DNA from 2 places in the Acidovorax sp. LjRoot194 genome. Region 1 is predicted to be linked to the other one. Evidence: predicted binding sites of a transcription regulator. Region 1 holds the regulator's gene; the other holds the start of a gene.
What was found. Region 1 encodes LexA, which represses DNA repair genes until DNA is damaged. Its sites were predicted from a motif close to ACTGTATNNNNATACAGT; they were not measured.
Positions count from the first base shown of each region.

Region 2: a site for LexA is predicted at 3,094-3,111, ahead of recA (recombinase RecA). Genes of this name have one in related genera too.

Region 1 covers NZ_CAXUQB020000001.1:3,243,859-3,252,002, forward strand. Annotated here, with positions in the region: gene kdsB (3-deoxy-manno-octulosonate cytidylyltransferase) at 1-460, shown strand, start outside; gene adk (adenylate kinase) at 910-1,566, shown strand; gene ACSQ3N_RS14565 (DUF6152 family protein) at 1,915-2,385, opposite strand; gene ACSQ3N_RS14570 (hypothetical protein) at 2,447-2,872, opposite strand; gene ACSQ3N_RS14575 (asparaginase) at 2,910-3,872, opposite strand; gene lexA (transcriptional repressor LexA) at 3,955-4,629, shown strand; gene ACSQ3N_RS14585 (hypothetical protein) at 4,773-5,270, shown strand; gene ACSQ3N_RS14590 (D-2-hydroxyacid dehydrogenase family protein) at 5,564-6,571, shown strand; gene ACSQ3N_RS14595 (branched-chain amino acid ABC transporter substrate-binding protein) at 6,934-8,061, opposite strand.
Region 2 covers NZ_CAXUQB020000001.1:5,573,588-5,581,731, forward strand. Annotated here, with positions in the region: gene ACSQ3N_RS25305 (tripartite tricarboxylate transporter substrate binding protein BugE) at 1-415, opposite strand, end outside; gene ACSQ3N_RS25310 (LysR substrate-binding domain-containing protein) at 523-1,512, shown strand; gene ACSQ3N_RS25315 (helix-turn-helix domain-containing protein) at 1,582-1,803, shown strand; gene ACSQ3N_RS25320 (Clp protease N-terminal domain-containing protein) at 1,824-2,339, shown strand; gene ACSQ3N_RS25325 (MarR family winged helix-turn-helix transcriptional regulator) at 2,485-3,030, opposite strand; gene recA (recombinase RecA) at 3,173-4,246, shown strand; gene recX (recombination regulator RecX) at 4,363-4,824, shown strand; gene argC (N-acetyl-gamma-glutamyl-phosphate reductase) at 4,977-5,909, opposite strand; gene sucC (ADP-forming succinate--CoA ligase subunit beta) at 6,116-7,276, shown strand; gene sucD (succinate--CoA ligase subunit alpha) at 7,292-8,144, shown strand, end outside.

The DNA.
Region 1 (8,144 bases):
AGTGGCAGCCCTGCTGCCCGCGCGGCCCGAAGCCAGCATGGGCACTGCGGCCCATGCGCTGGCCACGTTGGCCGACTACACCAACCCCAACGTGGTCAAGGTGGTGATCGATGCCCGAGGCCTGGCGCACTACTTCAGCCGCGCGCCCATCCCGTTTGCACGCGACCACGCAGGCACTGCCTGGTGGCAGGATGGCGCCGCGCAAGCGGCAGCACCCAACGTGGCAGCACTGGCAGTTTTTGCGCCGCTGCGGCATGTGGGCATCTACAGCTACCGCGCCGGTTTTCTGCGGCAGTTTCCGACCCTTGCGCCCGCTCCCACCGAGGCCGTGGAGGCACTGGAGCAGTTGCGTGCGCTCTGGCACGGCCACCGCATTGCCGTGTACTTGGCCGACGCGGCACCGGGCCCCGGCGTGGACACACCTCAGGATCTGGAGCGCGTGCGCGACCTTTTCCGCTGACCCACGGCGCGCTCGCTGCGCTGACCCGTTGGCGACAGCCGCAGCGCCGTGAGCAGCAAGCAGCGGGGTGTATTGGCACGCTGCCACAGTGACGGCCGTCGACAGCTGACGCAAAAGGCAAGCGTTGGAGCCTGCAGGTTGAGCCAGGGCCCTTTGCGCCTTGCAGGGGCGCAGCCAATGCAGGGCGTACGCCGCATCCATGCCGCCAGACGACCACCGCGCAATTGCCGCCCAGATCGTGAACAGGTGATCATGCCGGGCCCCAGGAAAACACGCCCATAAACGGTGCGCCGTGTAAGTCAGGGCAAGGTTGTCACATGCTATCCTCGACTGTAACGAGAGAGAGCATCGCACCCCGGGAATACCTCTGGCCACCGCTGCCGGCACGCGGTGGCCTTGGCGCGCCCCGGCCAGCGGCGCCACCCGATTTCTAAACTTCGAGGACTTCCATGAGACTGATTCTGTTGGGCGCGCCTGGCGCCGGAAAGGGCACGCAAGCCACGTTCATCTGCCAGAAGTACGGCATCCCGCAAATCTCCACAGGCGACATGCTGCGCGCCGCCGTCAAAGCCGGCACGCCCCTGGGCCTGCAGGCCAAGGCGGTGATGGATTCGGGTGCCCTGGTCAGTGACGACATCATCATCGGTCTCGTGAAGGAACGCATCACACAGCCCGACTGTGCCAAGGGTTTCCTGTTCGACGGCTTTCCACGCACCATTCCGCAGGCCGACGCCATGAAGGCGGCTGGCGTCAAGCTCGACTACGTGCTCGAGATCGATGTGCCTTTCGACGCCATCATCGAACGCATGAGCGGCCGCCGCTCGCACCCCGCCAGCGGCCGCACCTACCATGTCAAGTTCAACCCGCCCAAGGCTGAAGGCAAAGACGACGTGACGGGCGAAGAGCTGATTCAGCGCGAAGACGACAAGGAAGAGACCGTCAAGAAGCGCCTGCAGGTCTACAGCGACCAGACCCGCCCGCTGGTGGACTACTACAGCAACTGGGCCAAGTCGGAGCCCGATGCCGCCCCCAAGTACCGCGCCATCAGCGGCACGGGCAGCGTGGACGAGATCACCACGCGCGCTCTGCAGGCCCTTGCCAGCTGATAGGACGTAAAAGTTATAGCGCAGCGGGCACGGCACGCGGTCGATAACGCATCGCCGATGCCTGAGCGCACAGTCGCTGAACAGCTTTGACAACAGCGTTGACTGAGCACCGGACGGCGCCTTGCCATCAAGGCGCCGTTTTTATTGGGGCCGCCTTTTGTCGACATGCCGCCCCGCGCCTTGTGCGTAGATAAGCTGCATCCGCTGCATCCGCTGCATCCGCTGCATCCGCTGCAGCGCGCATGTCCTGCCGTGTTGCGCTGTGCTCCATCCATGGTCGCACGGCGGGGCGCCCTCCCATCCAATCGTGCCAACGGCACGCAGGCAGAGCGCGTGGCGGCGTGGCGGTTATGCCGGGCTGGAGCGCAGGCCGTACGCCTTGCCGTCCACAAACAAATACTCGGCACGCACCACTGCGTCACCCTTTTCGTCCCGCAGGGTAAAGCCCACCACCGACACGGCCGCGCCGGGCTTGATCGGCTGCACCTGCCACGCCTGCATCCGCGTCAAAGGGGCGAGCTCGATCTCCCACTGACGGTCTTTGCGCGTCGGCAGGACGGCCTTGGCCAGCAAGGCCTTGCCGTCGACAGGCGCCGTCTGGGCCGGCACCGCGCGTTGCGCTAGGTTGGCAGGCAGTTGCAGGTCCGCAGCAACTTCCAATTGCAATTCAGCATGCGGGTTCTGCCAGCGCACGGACTTCACCGTGCCTTCCAGGTAGATCGGGCGGTCCGCATCGAAACTGCTCCACCCGTGGTGCGCGTGCGCGGCCAGGGGCAAGGCAGAGGCGGCCAGCAGCAAATGGCGGCGTTGCAGGTTCATCGGTACTCCTTTGCGGGTGAGGGGCGATAACGAAGCGGCCATCCATGGCATGGATGAACAGCTACAAGTAAGCGATCCAGCGGCCACAGGCCACGGCAGCCAGCCAGATCACAGTGGAGACCAGCATCTGCACTTTGGCCACACCATCCAGACGCGCCAGCGAACCCCGGCCATGGAACCACGCCGCGTTGCAACCCGCAAGCATTAACAACAGCATCTTCAAGGTGAATGCCCGGTTGGTGAGCAATTCTGCAGGCTGGGTAGCGAACATCAGCAGGCCGGAAGCCGCAGCCAGCATGAAACCACACAAGGCCACCGACAGGCTCAACCGGGCCAGGTCCTTGACCGGCAGCCCGGCGCCGCGGCCGAACACCCGCAGCTCCAGCAGGACCAGGTTTCCCAGCAGCAGTGCAATGCCCACGATGTGCGCCACCTCCAATGCTGGATACGCCCAGGCGTGGGTTTTGAGGGAGGCGAAGAAGAACATGGCAGTGGCGACCCGGACGTGCGGCGGTAACGAAGGACTACTGCGCCAGCAGGTCCAGCATCAGGGTGATGCGGGCCTTGACCGGGGACAAGCCTTGCGAGTCAGGCAGGGCATCGCCGGGCTTGGGCAGCACCTGGCCTTCCGGGCAGCGGGTGGAGCGCACCACGCGCACCCCAACATCCTGCGCCTTGATGAGCGCAGCTTCGAGCGCATGGTGCACCGTACCGTTGCCGGTGCATGCCACCACCAAGCCCTGAACGCCGTCGCGCACCAGCGCATCCACCATGGCGCCACTCGCACCCGCGTGATTCAGGATGATCTCCACCCGGGGCCAAGCAGCCGAATTTGCTATCTTTTCAATCGCTATTGGCGCTTTTTCATCAAGCGCTGGCGGCCAATTTTGGGTCAAGCGGACATGGCCCTCCTCCACCCATCCCAGCGGCCCCGCGTCGCCCGAACCGAAGGCGTTGACGCGGTACGGGTGCACCTTCTGCACATGCCGGGCCCCGTGCACTTCGCCCGCCGCCACCGACACGACGCCGCACGCGCCGGGCGTCGCGGCGACGGCCACTGCATCCAGCAGGTTCTGCGGCCCGTCGGGCGTGAGTGCACTGGCAGGCCGCATCGCGCATGTCAGCACCACGGGTTTGGCGCGGGTGTCGAGCACCAGATGCAAGAACCAGGCTGTCTCTTCCAGGGTGTCCGTGCCGTGGGTGATGACCACGCCCTGCACCTCGGGGTCCTGCAACAGCCCGGCGCAGCGCAAGGCCAACGCCTGCCAGACCGGCATGTCCATGTCCTTGCTGTCGATCTGCGCGACCTGCTCGGCCAGCAGCCGTGCACCTCCGGCGGCCTGCTCCAGCCCCGGCACAGCGCCCAGCAACTGCTCCACGCCAACCTGCGCGGCGGTGTAGCCGATGTTGTCTCCAGGCTGCGCAGAGGTGCCTGCGATGGTGCCACCTGTGCCCAAAACCACAATTTTTTGCCGACTCACTTGCATACTCCGAAAAACTGGTGAAAAATACAGTTACTGGATTAAAAAACAGTTGTTCGCCACTGTAGCGTCTCCACCGGAAAGCACCATGCTCGACAACCCGAAACTGACAGCCCGCCAGCAGCAGATCCTGGACCTCATCCAGACCGCCATCGCCCGTACCGGCGCGCCCCCCACCCGCGCAGAAATCGCGGCGGAGCTGGGGTTCAAGTCGGCCAACGCCGCTGAAGAGCATCTGCAGGCGCTGGCCCGCAAGGGTGTGATCGAGTTGGTCAGCGGCACGTCGCGCGGCATTCGCCTGCGCAGCGATACGGTGCGCTCCATCAACGCGGCACGCGGCAACCAGTTCAGCCTGCCCATTCCGGGCTTGTCGCAACTCGTGCTGCCCTTGGTGGGCCGCGTGGCGGCGGGCTCGCCGATTCTCGCGCAAGAACATGTCGACCAGACCTACAGTGTGGAAAACAGCCTGTTCCACCACAAGCCCGACTATTTGCTCAAGGTGCGCGGCATGTCCATGCGCGACGCCGGCATCATGGACGGCGACCTACTGGCGGTGCAGTCCACCCGTGAGGCGCGCAACGGCCAGATCATCGTGGCCCGCCTGGGTGAAGACGTCACCGTCAAGCGCTTGCGCAGTACCGCCACCGCCATCGAGCTACTGCCCGAGAACCCCGACTACCCGGTCATCGTGGTCCAACCCGGCGAGCCTTTCGAAATCGAAGGCCTGGCCGTCGGCTTGATCCGCAACACCATGCTCATGTAGAGCATTCCCTTAGACCGCACCGCAGGTGGCGGGCGTTTGGTGTGCCGGTAACGTCGGTACGCCAGCCCTGCGGTGCCCGGTTGTCATTGCAATCCTGCCTATGTCCAACCCCCGACCTTCGGAGTTTTCACATGGGAATTGCTTTGTCCACCCTCTCTTCCGCCCTGCCCCATTCGCTTCAACAACTGGCGCGCTGGTTGCACAACCTTGTCCGCCTGGAAGAAGCGCCACGCGTGGGCGCTGCGCCATCGCCCCCCCCCGGTCAAAGCCACCAGCCGAGCGACCAGCACACAGCTGGCGACAAAGGCGGCATGGGCAGTCAGCGCCCTGCCGGGTCCCCCGGTCTGCGCCCGCTGCGCGGCAATTGGCCGTTCACCGTTCAACCGCCCGCACCTGAGCCCAAGGCGGTGGTGGCTCGCCCCTCGCTTGCGGCCAACCGGTCTTCGTTTCTCGGCACAGCTGGGGGCAGCAACCGCGATGCATTCATGGCGTCGATCGCATCCGCCGCATTGCCTCAGCGTTCGTCCTCTGCAGTGCGCAAGGTGTCCCATGCCAGCGGCCGGCTGGTGATCGCTGGCCGCATGGCCGATGTGTGTGCAGAGCTGGACCGCATGGCCGCCTGCGAGGCATTGCAGGCCTGACGCAACGTCACAGTCGGAATGCATGTGCGGCCAGAACTTGGGGCCGGGGCTGCATGTGGGCCGGACTGGGCCGGATGTGCTGGGTGCTGCTCTGCGCACGGCTGAACGCTTTCACGGCTGCATGACTGCATGACTGGATGACTGGATGGTGTAGCCAATGTGCCGCTGCTGCAGCGACTCTGTGCGGCGTGCCAACGGCGAAGACCACAATCCGTCACCAAAAGCTGACCTTTTGGCGCACCGCAACACCTCCTGGTGCGATGCGGCGGTTCCTGCCAAGGCACAATGTCGGGATGAACATCGTGATCCTCGACGACTACCAGGATGCAGTGCGCAAGCTCCATTGCGCCTCCCGGCTCGACGCATACACAGCCAAGGTCTACACCAACACCGTCAAAGGGCTGGGACAGCTTTCCGTGAGACTCAAGGATGCGGACATCATCGTCCTGGTCCGAGAGCGCACGCAGATCACGCGGCAGCTGGTGGAAAAGCTCCCCCGGCTGAAGCTGATTGCACAAACCGGCAAGGTAGGCAGCCACGTGGATGTGGCCGCCTGTACCGAGCGCGGCATTGCCGTGGCAGAAGGCATCGGATCGCCGGTGGCGCCAGCGGAGTTGACCTGGGCACTGGTGATGGCTGCCATGCGCAGGCTGCCGCAGTACATCTCCAACCTAAAGCACGGTGCCTGGCAGCAGTCGGGCCTCAAGGCGGCGTCCATGCCGCCCAACTTCGGCCTCGGCACGGTGCTGCGTGGCAAGACCCTGGGCGTATGGGGTTACGGCCGCATTGGCCAGCTGGTGGCGGGCTACGGGCGCGCCTTCGGCATGAACGTCCGCGTCTGGGGCCGCGAGGCATCGCGCGCTCAGGCGCTCACCGATGGCTATCAGGCAGCCACGACCCGAGAAGAGTTCTTTGCACAGTGCGATGTGATCTCGCTGCACCTGAGGCTCAATGATGAGACCCGCGGCATCGTCTCGCTCGAAGATCTATCGTGCATGAAGCCCACAGCACTGCTCGTGAACACGTCGCGCGCAGAGCTGATCGAGCCGGACGCCCTGATCGCCGCACTCAATCGCGGCCGGCCTGGCATGGCTGCGGTCGACGTTTTCGAGAGCGAGCCGATATTGCAAGGGCACGCCCTGCTGCGGCTCGAGAACTGCATCTGCACGCCGCACATCGGGTATGTGGAACAAGACAGCTACGAGCTCTACTTCGGTGCTGCGTTCGACAACGTGGTGAATTTCATCAAGGGCACGCCCACCAACATCGTGAACCCCGGTTCGCTGCAAGTGCGCCGTTAAGCCATCGAGGCAAGCCAGACTGGCGCCGAGAGCCCTGGCCTGTGCTTGGCTCGTGCCTCTACCACTGGCGCTTGCACCACCACTGGCGCTTGCACCCCTCAGGGTTAGGTATCCTGCGGCCGTACACACACCCTGTGGACTTGAGGTAGGAAGTCGCTCTGGATGCGCGCAGCACCAGAGCATTCTGGCGCTGACTCAGCGTTGCTCGAGCACCGCAGTGCAAAGCAACTCCGTGCACCCCGTCAGACTTGCTGGCCTATCACCAACCACGCCCCTTGAATAAAAAAAGGCTTCCTTGCAGGAAGCCTTTTTGCTTTTGACGCAGCACCGAAGCGCTGCACCAAAAAGGAAGCCGCTCTGAATTACAGAGGCGTCTTCTTGCCGTCCTTGTAGTTGTACAAGGTGATGGCAGGGTTCTTGATTTCGCCGTTGGGTTCGAAGGCGATCGTGGAGGTCACGCCCTTGAAGTTGGACTTCAGCAGCTCGGGGGTGTAGACCTTAGGGTCCACCGAGTTGGCGCGCTTCATGGCGTCCACGATCAGGTACGTGGCATCGTAGGTGTAGGGGCTGTACACCTGGAATTGGTTGGGGTACTTGGCATCGTACTTGGCCTTCCAGGCCGTGCCGCCAGGCATCTTGGCCAGCGAGGAGCCGCCTTCAGCGCAGATCACGTTGGCCAGGGTCTTGGCACCAGCGGCCAGCTTGGCGACTTCCGACGTGCAGACGCCGTCACCACCGAAGTACTTGACGTTGCCCATGCCCAGCTGTTCCATCTGGCGCAGCATGGGGCCGGCTTGAGGGTCCATGCCGCCGAAGAACACGGCGTCGGGGTTCTTGGCCTTGATGGCGGTCAGGATCGCCATGAAGTCAGTTGCCTTGTCGGTCGTGAACTGCTCGTCCACCACCTTCATGCCCTTGGCAGCTGCGGTCTTCTTGAACACGTCTGCCACGCCTTGGCCGTAAGCGGTACGGTCATCGATGATGGCAACCGTCTTGAGCTTCAGGGTGTCGACAGCATAGAACGCCAGGCCAGCGCCCAGGGCGTTGTCGTTGGCGATGATGCGGAACGTGGTCTTGTAGCCTGGCTTGGTCAGGTTGGGGTTGGTGGCAGCACCGGTCACGTGCGGGATGCCGCAGTCGTTGTAGACCTTGGACGCAGGGATGGTAGTACCGGAGTTGAGGTGGCCCACAACGCCTGCAACCTTGGAGTCGCACAGCTTTTGTGCGGCTGCGGTGCCTTGCTTGGGGTCGGCAGCATCGTCTTCGGCCTGCAGCTCGAACTTGATCTTCTTGCCACCGATGGTGATGCCTTGAGTGTTCAGCTCTTCAATGGCCATGCGGGCGCCATTTTCGTTGTCCTTGCCGTAGTGGGCTTGGGCGCCGGAAACCGGAGCCACGTGGCCGATCTTGACCACCTGCTCTTGTGCAGAGGCCACACCAGCAGCAGCTGCGATAGCAGCAACCACGGTCAGTTTCAACTTCAATTGCATATCAATCTCCAGTAAAGATAAACGCTGAGAATGTTCTTGTGTCTCAACGCAGGGGAACATATCGCAATTTACGGGCCAGATCA
Region 2 (8,144 bases), 2.3 Mb from region 1:
CGGCGAAGTCCTTGACGGGCAGCACCGTGGGGTTGATCACGATCACGCCCGGGGCCTTCACGATCTCGGTCACACCCACGAAATCCTTGGTCGGGTTGTAGGGCAGCTTGCTGAAGACCGCCGGGTTCACGCCGTGCGTGGACAGGGTCGCCACGCCGATGGTGAGGCCGTCGGCCGGGGCGCGCGCCACTTCGGACATGCCGATGGAGCCGCCCGCGCCGCCGCGGTTGTCCAGCACCACGGGCTGCTTGAGGATGCGGGCCAGCGACTCCTGCAGGCTGCGGGCCGTGATGTCGGTGGCGCCCCCGGGCGGGAAGGGCACGACGATGCGCAGGGGCTTGCCCTCTTGCGCCATAGACATTCCAGGAACGAAAGATACGGCAGCCAGAGCGGACAGCAGGTGACGGCGTTGCATGTGGGTTTCTCCTATGAAGAATCTGAAGGTTAAATGAACTGGTGAGTCCTACCAAGCAATGGATATGCCTGATAACATTCCTGAATGGAATGATGTGAGAACTTACGATGTCCTCCCTGCGCCGCCTTTCACCGCCCCTGCACCTGCTGCGGGCGTTTTCCACCGTCACGCGGTTCGGCGGGGTCTCGCGCGCCGCCGAGGCGCTGCACCTCACGCAGAGCGCGGTGAGCAAGCAGATCAAGGAGCTGGAGGGCTGGGTGGGCGTGGCGCTGTTCGAGCGCAACCGTAAGCGCCTGTCGCTGACCCCCGCGGGCGAGCGCTACGAAAAAGCCGTGCGCGCGGTGCTGGCGCAGCTGGAGGCCGCCACGCTGGAGCTGATCACCAGCGATGACGGCGGCGGCGCGCTGCACCTGTCCAGCCTGCCCACGTTCGGGGCCAAGTGGCTCATTCCGCGCCTGCCGCAGTTCCAGCAGCAGCACCCGCAGGTCACGCTGCACTTTGTGCCCTATGTGCACAGCTACGACTTCGAGCGGCCCGAGCTCGACTGCTCCATCCTGTTCGGCGAAGGCCACTGGCCCGGCGCCCATGCGCACTACCTGACCGGCAACGACGTCGCGCTGATCGCCCCGCGCACCCGCGTGGCCGACTGGCCGCTCAACAGCCCCCGCGACGTGGCGCAGCACACGCTGCTGCGCCACGTGACGGTGCCCGATGCCTGGCTGCGCTGGAGCGAGACACACCAGGTGGCGGGCCTCATCGACCCGCTGGCCGGGCCGCAGTTCGACCAGTTCCAGACCATGATCCGCGCGGTGATGGCGGGCATGGGGCTGGCGCTGGTGCCGCGCTGCCTGGTGCAGGACGAGATCACCGCCGGGCTGGTGCGCGAGCCGCTGGCCGAGGCGCCCCTGCGCGGCGGCTACCTGAGCGACATGGGCTACTGGTTTTGCTACCCCGAAGGCCGCACGCAGTTGCATGCACTGCAGTGCTTTCTGCAGTGGCTGCTGGTGTGCGCCGAACCCCCGGGTGCGATACCTGGCGCAGTACCCGGCGCTCCAGGGGCGCAAGGCTCGGCCGCGGCCCCGTTGCCAGGCTCGTGACCGTGTTGGTCATACGGGCTGCCGTCAACACTTGTTGACGAACTAACAGCTGTCAACTACAGTTGACGAATGCCCACGCCACCCGCACTTCCGCCCCCCGACGAACCTGAAGCCGCCCTGGCCGCCGTGGTGGCCTTGCGCCTGATGGCCGACCGGCTTGAAACCGCCGCGGTGGCATCAGCCCTGGAGCAAGGCTGGTCGTGGGCCCAGATTGCGCAGGCGCTGGGCGTGAGCAAGCAGGCCGCGCACAAGCGCCTGGCGGGTTTGGTCGGCCGTCCCCCATCTCCCTGAATCAAGGAGCCGTGACCCCTATGTTTCCACGCATTCGTGACCATTTTCAGAGCATGCGCACGCTGCAGCAGCTGTGCACCGGCGCCGAGAACCATGCCCGCACCCAGGGTCAGAGCGCGCCCGGCGCCGAGCACTTCCTGCTGGCGGCGCTCGACCTGCCGGACGGCTCGGCGCGCCGCGCTTTCGAGCGCGTGGGCGCAGACCCCGCAGCCGTGCCGGGCGCCATCGAGCAGCAGTACCGCGACGCACTGCAAGGCCTGGGGCTGGACGCACCGTTGCCCGGCGCCACCGCCACCAGCGCAGACAGACCCAGCCTCTACCAGGCCCAGCCCTCAGGCCAGGAGCTGATGCAGGCCCTGGCCCGGTCGCGCAAATCGCAGTCCGGCCCGCTGCGCGGCGCGCATGTGGTGGCGCTGGTGGCCGACATGCCGCTGGGCGTGGCAGCACGCACACTGCGGGCGCTGCAGCTGGATGCCATGCAACTGGGGGTGGCTGCGCGGGCCGAGGCGCAGGTCGCGGGCAGCAAGGCTTCGTAGCGACGCTGGGAGCTGACACCAGATGGCTGCGCCCCATGGGACGCGGCTTGCTCGCGGCGCTGAAACATGGGTCCTGTCCCTGTTGCAGGCCTTTGCTGGCCTTTGCTGGCCTCGCTAGTCGTGCTGGCCTCTTCCGCCGGTTGATCTACTCGCGACGGCCTGCGCCCAACCACTCCGCATCACCACTCGCATAGGCTTCCAGGCCGATGGCCACCACCGTGGCCACGTCGTTGCCCACCTCGGCGCGGAACTCCGCCTCCGCCTGCGCCACCGCGTCGCGAAAGGCCTGCACCCAGGCCAGCCCGGTAGCGGTAAAGCACACGCGCCGGGCACGGGCGTCCAGCGGGTCGGCCTGGCGGGTGACCAGGCCCCAGGCCTCGCACTGGTCCACCAGGTTGGCCATGGCCTGCTTGGTCATGCCGGCACGCTGGGCCAGGTCGGTCAGCCGGTCGCCCGAGAGCGCCAGATGGCGGGTGATGTGCACATGCGCGGCCGTCACCTGGTCGCGTGCCGCCAGGTTGGACAGCGCCAGCGGCACCTCCACATTGCGCGCCATGAGTTGCAGCACCCGTGCATCGAAGCGGCGCATCGCATGGCCCAGCAGACGGCCCAGGTGGGTCTGGCGCCAGCCGTCGTCCACACGGGGCGAGGAGGTGTGCTGCGGGGTGCTGGGCGGGGTACTTTCGGCCATGGGATATTGTCAGGCAAACTGACTAAATACCGTTAGGAAATGACCAAACAGGTCGCATAAACTACTGTTCAAGCATCCAGCCTGTGGTTAACCGCAGAAAGGATGAAAGCATCCAACCTGTTGTTTTTCCTAGGAGTTTCTCATGGACGTCGCAGTCAAAGGCACCAACCCCGCAAACACCGAAAAAGCCAAGGCGCTGGCCGCCGCGCTCGCCCAGATCGAGAAGCAGTTTGGCAAGGGCACGATCATGCGCCTGGGCGAAGGCGAGGTGATCGAAGACATCCAGGTGGTGTCCACCGGCTCGCTGGGCCTGGACGTGGCCCTGGGCGTGGGCGGCCTGCCCCGCGGCCGGGTGGTCGAGATCTACGGCCCGGAATCGTCGGGCAAGACCACGCTCACGCTGCAGGTCATCTCCGAGATGCAAAAGCAGGGCGGCACCTGCGCCTTCGTCGACGCCGAGCACGCGCTGGACATCCAGTACGCCCAGAAGCTGGGTGTGCACGTGCCCGACCTGCTCATCAGCCAGCCTGATACCGGCGAGCAGGCCCTGGAGATCGTGGACAGCCTGGTGCGCTCGGGCGCCGTGGACCTGATCGTCATCGACTCGGTCGCAGCCCTCACTCCCAAGGCCGAAATCGAAGGCGAAATGGGCGACTCGCTGCCCGGCCTGCAGGCCCGCCTGATGAGCCAGGCGCTGCGCAAGCTCACGGCCACGATCAAGAAGACCAATTGCATGGTCATCTTCATCAACCAGATCCGCATGAAGATCGGCGTGATGTTCGGCAGCCCCGAAACCACCACCGGCGGCAATGCGCTCAAGTTCTACGCCTCGGTGCGCCTGGATATCCGCCGCACCGGTACCATCAAGAAGGGTGACGAAGCCATCGGCAACGAAACCAAGGTCAAGGTGGTCAAGAACAAGGTGAGCCCGCCCTTCAAGACGGCCGAGTTCGACATCCTCTTCGGCGAGGGCATCAGCCGCGAAGGCGAGATCATCGACATGGGCGTGACGGCCAAGATCGTGGAGAAGTCGGGCGCCTGGTATGCCTACAAGGGCGAGAAGATCGGCCAGGGCCGCGACAACGCCCGTGAGTTCCTGCGCGAAAACCCCGACCTCGCCCGCGAGATCGAGAACAAGGTGCGCGAAGACCTGGGCGTGGCATTGCTGGCCGCCTCGGTGCCCAGAGCCTCGGCTGCCACCGCCGCCGAAGAGTGAGAGTGAGCGAGTTCCGCCAGAGCGCCACTTATCGCCACTTATCGATAGAAATAGCCCGCTACCGCTTGATTGACAAGCGGTAGCTGCTATGAATTTGATACCAACGACCATCCGCCATGGGCTTTGCCACTTTGTCGCTCAAGGGCCGGGCACTGCGGCTGCTGAGCCAGCGCGAGCACTCCCGCGCTGAACTGCAGCGCAAGCTGGCACCCCATGTGCAGGAGGGTGAGGACCTGACCGCCCTGCTGGACGACCTTGAAGCCCGCGATTTCATCAGCGAAACCCGGGTGCTGGAATCGGTGCTCCACCAGCGCGCCAGCCGCCTGGGCGGCAACCGCATCCGTCAGGAACTGCAGGCCAAGGGAATCGACCCCGACGCGGTGCAGCAAGCGCTGACCCGGCTGAAGGACACCGAATGGGCCCGCGCGCATGCCGTGTGGCAGCGCAAGTTCGGGGCCGTGGCCGAAGACCCGCAGCAGCGCGCAAAACAGGTGCGCTTTTTGGTGACGCGCGGGTTCTCCAGCGAGATCACCTGGCGCGTCGTGCGGGGTGAAGCGCCCGAATCTGAAGAGTCTTAGAAAGCGCGCACCTGGCGTGCAGGAGCGGTGTTGCAGACCAGCACCGCAACGTGCCCTGCGCCTTCTGCGGCCAGGATCTTGCGACTGCGGGCCTCTGCGGAATTCCCTGAATCCCCGCGCGCCCCGGGATCGCCCAAATGGCCTGAACCGGCTCAGAGCCCCAGCATCAACTTGAGGTTTTGCACCGCAGCACCGCTGGCGCCCTTGCCCAGGTTGTCCAGGCGGGCGATCAGCACGGCGTGGCGGTACTCTTCGTTGGCGAAAACGCGCAGTTCCAGCTTGTTGGTGTCGTTCAGTGCGGTCGCGTCCAGCTTGCCGTCGGCAGTGGCGGGCAGCACGCTGACCCATTGCTCGGGCGTGTTGCTTTTGGCGTAGTGAGCGGCCAGTGCGTCGTGCAGATCCGCGGCCTTGGGCGCACCCGGCAGCAGGTCGAGGTGCAGTGGCAACTGCACCAGCATGCCCTGGCGGAAGTTGCCCACCGACGGCACGAAGATGGGCCGGCGCGTGAGGCCGGTGTAGCGCAAGATTTCGGGCAGGTGCTTGTGCTGCAGCGTGAGCGCGTAGGTCTCGAACAGCGGCGCGGTGCCCGCCTCGTACGCCTCGATCATGGTGCGGCCGCCGCCCGAATATCCGCTGACCGACGGCAGGGCCAGGGGGAAGTCCTTGGGCACCAGGCCCGCATCCACCAGCGGGCGCAGCAGCGCGATGGCGCCGGTCGCGTAGCAGCCGGGGTTGGACACGCGGTCGGCTTGTGCCACCGCTTCGGGCTGCCCCGCAGCCAGCTCCGGAAAGCCGAACACCCAGCCTGGCGCCGTGCGGTGCGCGGTGCTGGCGTCGACGATCTTGATCGCGCGGCCAGTGCTCTGCGTGATGCCGTCGACCATGGCCACCGTCTCGCGGGCGGCATCGTCGTGCAGGCACAGCACCACCAGGTCCACACCGGCGATCAGGTCGCGCTTGGCAGAGGGGTCCTTGCGCAGCTCGGGGGCAATGCTGACCAGCTCGACCTGCGGCATAGCCTGCAGGCGCTCACGGATCTGCAGGCCCGTGGTGCCGGCTTCGCCATCGATAAAGACTCTGGACATGAGGTGACTCCTGCAAGAAAGCAGCCGCTGGGCCGCCGAAGAAAACAAGGGTGGTTGCCCGTGGCGAAGCCATGGGGGCCGTCAGGTCTGCACAGGGATGGTGCGTCGCAACATGATACAGTCGCCGGTTGCCATGTCCCAAGCCCGCGGCCAGACAACTGTTCATGGTAAACGGGTAACTATCACCCTTCCCTGAGAGAGACCTCATGAAGATTCACGAATACCAAGGCAAGGAAATCTTGCGCAATTTTGGTGTGCCCGTTCCGCGTGGCATTCCCGCATTCACGGTGCAAGAAGCCGTTGAAGCAGCCCAGAAGCTCGGCGGCCCCGTGTGGGTGGTCAAGGCCCAGATCCACGCCGGTGGCCGTGGCAAGGGCGGCGGCGTGAAGGTTGCCAAGACCATTGACGACGTCAAGCGCATCTCGGGCGAAATCCTGGGCATGCAGCTCAAGACGCACCAGACCGGCCCCGAAGGCCAGAAGGTCCGCCGCCTGTACATCGAAGACGGCGCCGACATCAAGAACGAACTGTATGTGTCCCTGGTCACCGACCGCGGCACGCAGAAGGTCGCCCTGATCGCGTCGAGCGAAGGCGGCATGGACATCGAGGAAGTGGCCCACTCCACCCCCGAGAAGATCATCACCGAGATGATCGACCCCATCGTGGGCATCACCACCGAGCAAAGCAAGAAGGTCGCAGCCGCCATCGGCCTGACCGGTGCTTCCGTCGACCAGGCCGTAGACATCTTCGCCAAGATCTACAAGTGCTACATGGAAACCGACGCGTCGCTGGTGGAAATCAACCCGCTGAACTGCGACTCCAAGGGCAATCTGATGGCCCTGGACGCGAAGTTCAACTTCGACGCTAACGCGCTGTTCCGCCACCCTGAAATCGTGGCCTTCCGCGATCTGGACGAAGAAGATCCAGCCGAAGTGGAAGCCTCCAAGTTCGACCTAGCCTACATCAGCCTGGACGGCAACATCGGCTGCCTGGTGAACGGCGCCGGCCTGGCCATGGCCACCATGGACACCATCAAGCTGTTCGGCGGCGAGCCGGCCAACTTCCTGGACGTGGGCGGCGGTGCCACCCCCGAGAAGGTCACCGAAGCCTTCAAGATCATGCTCAAGAACCCCAAGGTCGAAGGCATTCTGGTCAACATCTTCGGCGGCATCATGAAGTGCGACACCATCGCCACCGGCGTGATCACTGCCTGCAAGGCCGTGAACCTGAACGTGCCGCTGGTCGTGCGCATGAAGGGCACGAACGAAGAGCTGGGCAAGAAGATGCTGGCCGAGTCCGGCCTGCCCATCATCGCCGCAGACACCATGGCCGAAGCTGCGACCAAGATCGTTGCTGCCGTCAAGTAAGCCCGGAGAACACACATGTCGATCTACATCAACAAAGACACCAAGGTCATCACCCAGGGCATCACGGGCAAGACCGGCCAGTTCCACACTGAAAAGTGCCAGGAATACGCGAACGGCAAGAACGCCTTCGTGGCAGGCGTGAACCCCAAGAAGGCCGGCGAGTCGATCTTCAACATCCCGATCTACGCCTCCGTCAAGGAAGCCGCATCGCAGACCGGCGCCACCGTGTCGGTGATCTACGTGCCCCCAGCAGGCGCTGCTGCCGCCATCTGGGAAGCCGTCGAGGCCGACCTGGACCTGGCGATCTGCATCACCGAAGGCATCCCGGTGCGCGACATGCTGGAAGTGCGCAACAAGATGAAGGCCAAGGAAGCCGCTGGCGGCAAGCGCACGCTACTGCTGGGCCCCAACTGCCCCGGCCTGATCACGCCCGACGAAATCAAGATCGGCATCATGCCCGGCCACATCCACCGCAAGGGCCGCATCGGCGTGGTGAGCCGCTCCGGCACGCTGACGTACGAAGCCGTCGCCATGCTGACGGAAGTGGGCCTGGGCCAGTCGAGCGCCGTGGGCATTGGTGGCGACCCCATCAACGGCCTCAAGCACATCGACGTGATGAAGGCTTTCAACGACGACCCGGACACCGATGCCGTCATCATGATCGGCGAAATCGGCGGACCTGACGAAGCCGAAGCCGCCCAGTGGTGCAAGGCCAACATGAAGAAGCCTATCGTGGGCTTCATCGCTGGCGTGACCGCCCCTCCCGGCAAGCGCATGGGCCACGCCGGCGCGCTGATCTCCGGTGGTGCCGACACGGCCGATGCCAAGCTCGCCATCATGGAAGAGTCGGGCTTCATCATCACCCGCA